2 regions of the Variovorax sp. 160MFSha2.1 genome follow, and region 2 is predicted to be linked to the other one. Evidence: predicted binding sites of a transcription regulator. Region 2 holds the regulator's gene; the other holds the start of a gene.
The links. Region 2 encodes sigma-54, which starts transcription at its own class of promoters, with help from an activator protein. Its sites were predicted from a motif close to TGGCANGNAANCTGCTTT; they were not measured.
Positions count from the first base shown of each region.

Region 1: glnA (type I glutamate--ammonia ligase) is a predicted target of sigma-54. The motif match lies at 1,910-1,927, and genes of this name have one in related genera.

Region 1 covers NZ_CP157624.1:2,132,446-2,135,773, reverse strand. The annotation lists gene ABL838_RS09440 (hypothetical protein) at 1-284, opposite strand, end outside; gene glnA (type I glutamate--ammonia ligase) at 449-1,864, opposite strand; gene ABL838_RS09430 (competence/damage-inducible protein A) at 2,011-2,811, opposite strand; gene ABL838_RS09425 (EI24 domain-containing protein) at 2,808-3,328, opposite strand, start outside.
Region 2 covers NZ_CP157624.1:673,975-677,302, reverse strand. The annotation lists gene ABL838_RS02975 (phospholipase D family protein) at 1-284, opposite strand, end outside; gene rpoN (RNA polymerase factor sigma-54) at 295-1,908, opposite strand; gene lptB (LPS export ABC transporter ATP-binding protein) at 1,930-2,724, opposite strand; gene lptA (lipopolysaccharide transport periplasmic protein LptA) at 2,721-3,328, opposite strand, start outside.

The DNA.
Region 1 (3,328 bases), 1.5 Mb from region 2:
CCGTCACGGGCACGCTGGTCGACGCCTTCCACGCGGGGGCTGCCGGCCGGTGAACGCGCCGCCGAGGAGCCACCGCCCGAAGAGGAAGATGCGGAACCGCCGCCCGAAGCCCTCGTGCCCTGCACCACCGTGACGTTGCCGCCTTCCATCACCTTGCAGCCCTTCTGCTGCGCGATGGTGGAGTTGTTCGTGTATTCGTTGCCGCAGCGCCAGACGCGCTCCTGCGAAAGCGCCGGCAACGCGACCAATGAACCAGCCAGGAAAATGAGGGAAGCAGTCTTCATGTGTATCGGTGGAGAGCGGCGACAAAGGCGCATTTTCGTGCAATTCGACGGCAAAAGTGACCAGATGTTCCGCCCAAAAGAAAAAGGACGGCCGAGCCGTCCTTCATGACCCATCAGGCCTGCACCTCCCGTGAGGAAGGCGCATGCAGTCTGGGGGGAACCGATTACAGGGAGTAGTACATGTCGAACTCGACCGGATGGGTCGCCATGCGGAAGCGCGTGACTTCCTGCATCTTCAGGTCGATGTACGCGTCGATGTAGGCATCGGTGAACACGCCGCCCTTGGTCAGGAACGCACGGTCCTTGTCCAGGTTTTCCAGGGCTTGGTCGAGGCTGTGGCAGACGGTCGGGATCAGCGCGTCTTCTTCCGGCGGCAGGTGGTACAGGTCTTTGCTGGCGGCTTCGCCCGGATGGATCTTGTTTTCCACGCCGTCGAGGCCTGCCATCAGCAGGGCCGCGAAACCGAGGTACGGGTTCATCAGCGGATCGGGGAAGCGCGCTTCGACACGGCGGCCCTTCGGGTTGGCCACGAACGGAATGCGGATCGATGCCGAGCGGTTCTTGGCCGAGTAGGCCAGCTTCACCGGAGCCTCGAAGCCGGGGACCAGGCGCTTGTAGCTGTTGGTGCCGGGGTTCGTGATGGCGTTCAGGGCACGGGCGTGCTTGATGATGCCGCCGATGTAGTGCAGGGCGAAGTCCGAGAGGCCTGCATAGCCGTCGCCGGCGAACAGGTTCTTGCCGTCCTTCCAGACCGACTGGTGCACGTGCATGCCGGAGCCGTTGTCGCCGACGACGGGCTTGGGCATGAAGGTGGCGGTCTTGCCGTAGGCGTGGGCCACGTTGTGGATCACGTACTTCTGCAGCTGGACCCAGTCGGCGCGCTGCACCAGCGTGCTGAACTTGGTGCCGATCTCGAGCTGGCCGGCGTTGGCCACTTCATGGTGATGCACTTCGACCGGGATGCCCAGCGATTCGAGCACCAGGCACATTTCCGAGCGCATGTCCTGGAAGCTGTCGACCGGGGGAACCGGGAAGTAGCCGCCCTTGACCGCGGGACGGTGGCCGCTGTTGCCGTGCTCGAACTCCTTGTCGGTGTTCCACGAGGCTTCTTCGGACTCGATCTTCACGAAGCAGCCCGACATGTCGTTCTTCCAGCGCACGCCGTCGAAGACGAAGAATTCGGGTTCCGGACCGAAGTAGGCGGTGTCGCCCAGGCCCGATGCCTTCATGTACGCCTCAGCGCGCTTGGCAAGCGAGCGCGGATCGCGTTCGTAGGCCTTGCCGTCGGCGGGGTCGATCACGTCGCAGGTCAGGATCATCGTCGTCTCTTCGAAGAACGGATCGATGTTGGCGGTGTTCGGGTCGGGCATGAGCTGCATGTCCGAAGCTTCGATCCCCTTCCAGCCGGCGATGGACGAGCCGTCGAATGCGTGGCCCGAGGTGAATTTGTCTTCGTCGAAAGCCGAGACCGGCACGGTCACGTGCTGCTCTTTGCCGCGGGTGTCGGTGAAGCGGAAGTCGACGAACTTGACCTCGTTTTCCTTGACGAGCTTGAGTACATCGGCGACGGTCTTTGCCATCAGTTTCTCCTGAGTTGGATGGTGGTTAGGAATACAGGGACGTGGGATGCAGTTTCTGTGCCATTGTCGCCTCGCCGGATGAGGCTTCGATGGCCGCCATGGAACCCAAATGAAGGCGGAAATTCACTATTTTGGTGCATTAATTTTTATCGCACCAATTCGGGGCCGAGCTTGGCGTCAAAAGTGTGCAGGCCTTCGATGAGCTGGGCATAGGCGGCGTCGAGCCGGCCCGCGTCGCCCTTGACGCCCAGTTCGATGTGGCGGCCGTAGGTCGGGTGGTCGACGCTGGGCAGGCTGAACACCTTGACGCCGGCGTGGGCGGCCTCGATGGCTTCCATGAGGGGGGTCAGCGTGGCCTCCATGGCACCGAAAACGATCACGGACTTCTCGGCAACCGCGTTGCTGGCGAACAGGCTGGCGTAACGCCCGTCGAGCACCGATTCGATCATCGGCCAGGCCATGACGGGAAAGCCCGGCACGAAGTGCACGTCGCCCACGCTGAAGCCCGGAATTTTGTTGTACGGGTTGTATATGAGCGTGGCGCCCTGCGGAAACACGCCCATGTTGAGCCGGTGCACGTTGTCGGCCCGGTCGGGCTCGTAGGGCACGCCCTGCTCGCGCGCGGTGTCCTGCATGCGCTCGCGGATCAGCAGCTCGGCCTCGGGGTGCAGCGCCAGCGGCACGCCCAGCGCCCTGGCCGCGCACTGGCGGGTGTGGTCGTCGGGCGTGGCGCCGATGCCGCCGGTCGAGAAGACGACGTCGCCCGAGGCGAAGGCGCGCTGCAGCGCCGCCGTGATGCGGGCGGGCTCGTCGCCCACGTATTCGGCCCAGCCCAACTGCAGGCCGCGGGCGGCGAGCAGCTCGATGACCTTGGACATGTGCTTGTCGGCACGCTTGCCGGAGAGGATCTCGTCGCCGACGACGATGAGACCGAATGCGCGAGTCATGGAGAACCCCATTGGGAAAGAGCGGCCTTGCTGGCTTCATCGGCCTCGATGGCGGGCGTGCCGCCGGCCGCGGATGCTTCCGCCGCCGCGCGCCGGGCGCGCAGCTGCGCGAGCGCGTCGAGGCAGTAGTGGGCGAACCAGAGCGCCGAGAAGGCGAAAACCAGTGTGTAGATCCAGATGGCGATCGGCACAAGCACGAAGAAGGCGGCGGCGAACAGCAGGCCCGACGCCCAGACGATGCTGGGCGCGGCGCCCAGGTAGCCGCACAGCACGCCGATGCACAAGAGCGGCACCCGGTGCGCTCGGATGAGCGCGGCGCGCTCCTCGGGGCTGGCATGCTCGGCCAGTGCGTCGAAGCTCATCACGCGGTAGGTGAGCCAGCCCCAGATCAGCGGCGGCAATATCAGCACCAGCGGAGGAATGAGCCACAGCGGCATCGACACCACCAGCGCGATCACCGCCAGCACGGTGGCGGCCAGCGAGCGCGCCACGCTGCCGAGGAAGGAAGCGCCCTTCT
Region 2 (3,328 bases):
ATCTGGTAGTACTGCACGTCGAGCGTGCGCTGGGCGCGGCGCGCGAGCTGGATGCGGGTGTCGAAGGCGAAGTCGCCGCCGGGCATCAGGCGGAAGCCGCTGAGGTCGGGGTCGGGCTGCGAGGCCAGCGCGATCTTGCCCAGGGCGGTGTCGGCCGAGACGGCGATGGTCCTGGTGGGCGGGCGCGGGGCCTCGTCGGGCAGGGTGGCGCAGCCGGCGAACAGCAGCACTGCCACCATGGCGAAGACCCAATGCCCGGCGCGCGACATCAGGCCACGGCTCATCGGCTTCTTTCTAGAGTGCCTTGCGCAGGTTGGCGGGGGCGATGCGCAATGCTTCGCGGTACTTGGCGACGGTGCGGCGCGCGCACTCGATGCCCTGCTCCTTCAGCATCTCGGAGATCTGGCTGTCCGACAGCGGCTTCTTCACGCTCTCCGAGCCGACGAACTGCTTGATGAGCGCGCGCACCGCGGTGCTCGACGCGTTGCCGCCGGTCTCGGTGCCCAGCGCCGAGCCGAAGAAGTACTTGAGCTCGACCGTGCCGAAGGGCGTGGCCATGTACTTGGCGGTGGTCACGCGCGAGATGGTGGACTCGTGCAGGCCCAGCTCGTCGGCGATCTCGCGCAGCACCAGCGGGCGCATGGCGAGCTCGCCGTGCACGAAGTAGCTCTTCTGCCGCTCGACGATGGCGTTGCTCACGCGCAGGATGGTGTCGAAGCGCTGCTGGATGTTCTTGATGAACCAGCGCGCCTCCTGCAGCCGCTGCGACAGCGCCTGGCTGCCCTCGCCCTTGTGCGACTTGAGCGCGCCGGCGTAGATGTCGTGCACGCGCAGGCGCGGCATGACCTCGGGATTGAGCATGACGCGGAACTTCACGTTGGTGCCGCGCCCGGTCTTGGTGACGATGACGTCGGGAACGATGATGTTGCGTTCCACGTCGACGAAGCTGCGGCCCGGCTTGGGCTCCAGCCGCGCGATGACCTGCAGCGCCGAGCGCACCAGCTCCTCGCTGCTGCGGGTGAGCGTGGCCAGGCGCTTGAAGTCGCGGCGCGCGAGCAGCTCCATGGGCTGCTTGCAGATGGCGATGGCGGTCTTGCGGACCAGCTCTTCTTCCTCGGTCTCGTCGTCGCTGGCCATGGCGCGCAGCTGGATGCTCAGGCACTCGCCGAGGTCGCGCGCGCCGACGCCGGCGGGCTCCAGGCTCTGCAGCAGGCCGAGCGCCACCTGGAAGTGGTGCACGAGGTCGTCGAACTCGTCGTTGTCGTCGCCGGCCAGGCCCGAGGCCAGCGCGGGCAGCGAGTCTTCGAGGTAGCCGTCGTCGTTGAGCGATTCGATGAGAAAGCGCAGCGCGGCGCTGTCGCTCTCGTTGAGCCGCAGGCTCAGCGCCTGGCGGTGCAAAAAGGACTGCAGCGACTCTTGGCTGCGCGCGAGCTCGGTGGCATCGGCGCGCTCGTCGTCGCCTGCGTTGTTCTGGCGCGCGGGCGCATCGCCGCCCCATTCGCTGTCGTCGGGCGCCATGTCGACGGTGCCGTCGCCTTCCCAGTCGGGCTCGCGCTCGGAGATCTCGGCGGCGGGGCCGTCGGAGTCGGCGGCCGTGGAAGCCGTTTCGGAAGAGGAAGTGGTGGAGGTCGAACCGGACGTGGGCGCGAAGTCGCTTTCGCCGCCTTCACTGCCGCTGCCGCCATTGCCATCCTCGTCGCGCGGTACCGGGGCATCCGCAGTCTCGAGCCCGAACTCTTCGCGCACGGCTTCTTCCGCGGTGCGCTCGAGGAACGGGTTCTCGTCGAGCATCTGCTCCACCTCCTGGCTCAGTTCGAGCGTGGAGAGCTGCAGCAGCCTGATCGACTGCTGCAGCTGCGGCGTGAGCGCCAGATGCTGCGAAACGCGAAGGGACAGCCCTTGCTTCATGATGGAAACCGCCCCCGCGCCTTACATGCGGAAGTGCTCGCCCAGGTACACCCTGCGTACCTCGGCGTTGTCGACGATCTCCGAAGGCGTGCCTTGTGCCAGCACGTGCCCGTCGCTGATGATGAATGCGTGGTCGCAGATGCCCAGCGTCTCGCGCACGTTGTGGTCGGTGATGAGCACGCCGATGCCGCGCTCCTTCAGGAAGCTGATGATCCGCTGGATTTCGATCACCGCGATCGGGTCGATGCCGGCGAAGGGCTCGTCCAGCAGGATGAAGCGCGGCTGCGTGGCCAGCGCGCGCGCGATCTCGACGCGGCGGCGCTCGCCGCCCGACAGCGCCAGCGCGGGCGAATCGCGCAGGTGGTCGACGCGCAGGTCGGCCAGCAGGTCGGTCAGGCGCTCCTCGATGTGCTCCTTCGACAGCGGCACCAGCTTGCCGTTCGCGTCGGGCTCGCTCTGCAGCTCGAGCACGGCACGCACGTTTTCCTCGACCGTGAGCTTGCGGAAGATGGAGGCTTCCTGCGGCAGGTAGCTCAGGCCCATGCGGGCGCGGCGGTGAATCGGCATGTGGGCGATGGGCTCGCCGTCGATGGTGATGTCTCCGGCATCGGCGCGCACCAGCCCCACGATCATGTAGAACGAGGTGGTCTTGCCGGCGCCGTTCGGGCCGAGCAGCCCGACGACTTCGCCCTTCTGCACGTCGAGCGAGACGTCCTTCACGACCGTGCGGCTGCCATAGCTCTTCTTCAGGCCGCGCGCGACCAGGCGGCTGCCCGGTGCGCCGTTGGCGTCCTGAGTTCCTGCGGATTCGATCACTTGCGCGTGTCTCCCTGGTCACTGAGCGTGGTGCTCTGGCGCAGGCCCTTGCCGGGTGCAGGGGTGGGCGCCGGAGCCGGCGCCTTCGCACCGCCGGCCGGGGCCGAGGCGCCTGCGGCCGGCGCGGTGGCGGCCTTGGGGGTGAGGATGGTCCTGACGCGTCCGCCCGGGGCCGAGGCGTTCACGGCAGTGTTCGGCGGCACGGTGGAACCGTTGACGGTGTAGGTGTCGTTGCTCTGGTCGTAGACGATCAGCGCGCCCTGGCTCTCGTCGTTCGGCGTGGCGCCCAGCAGGCGGCGCATGGTGGCGTTGCGGATGAACTTGACGTTGTCGGCGCGGCTGTCGTACTCGATGACTTCCGACTCGCCTTCGATCCACTCGTCGGGCGCGTTGCGCTTCTGCTTGTAGTAGGCCCGCTTGCCCGGCGCCGCCGTGACCACGCCGTACTGGTAGCCCTCGGCGTCCTGGCGCACGTCCAGCCGTGCGCCACGGATGATGATCGTGCCCTTTGTCACCAAAACGTTGCCGGTGAACACGCTGGTCTGCTTCAGGTCGTCGTAGCGCATCGAGTCGGACTCGATGTTCATCGGCTTGGAGCGGTCGG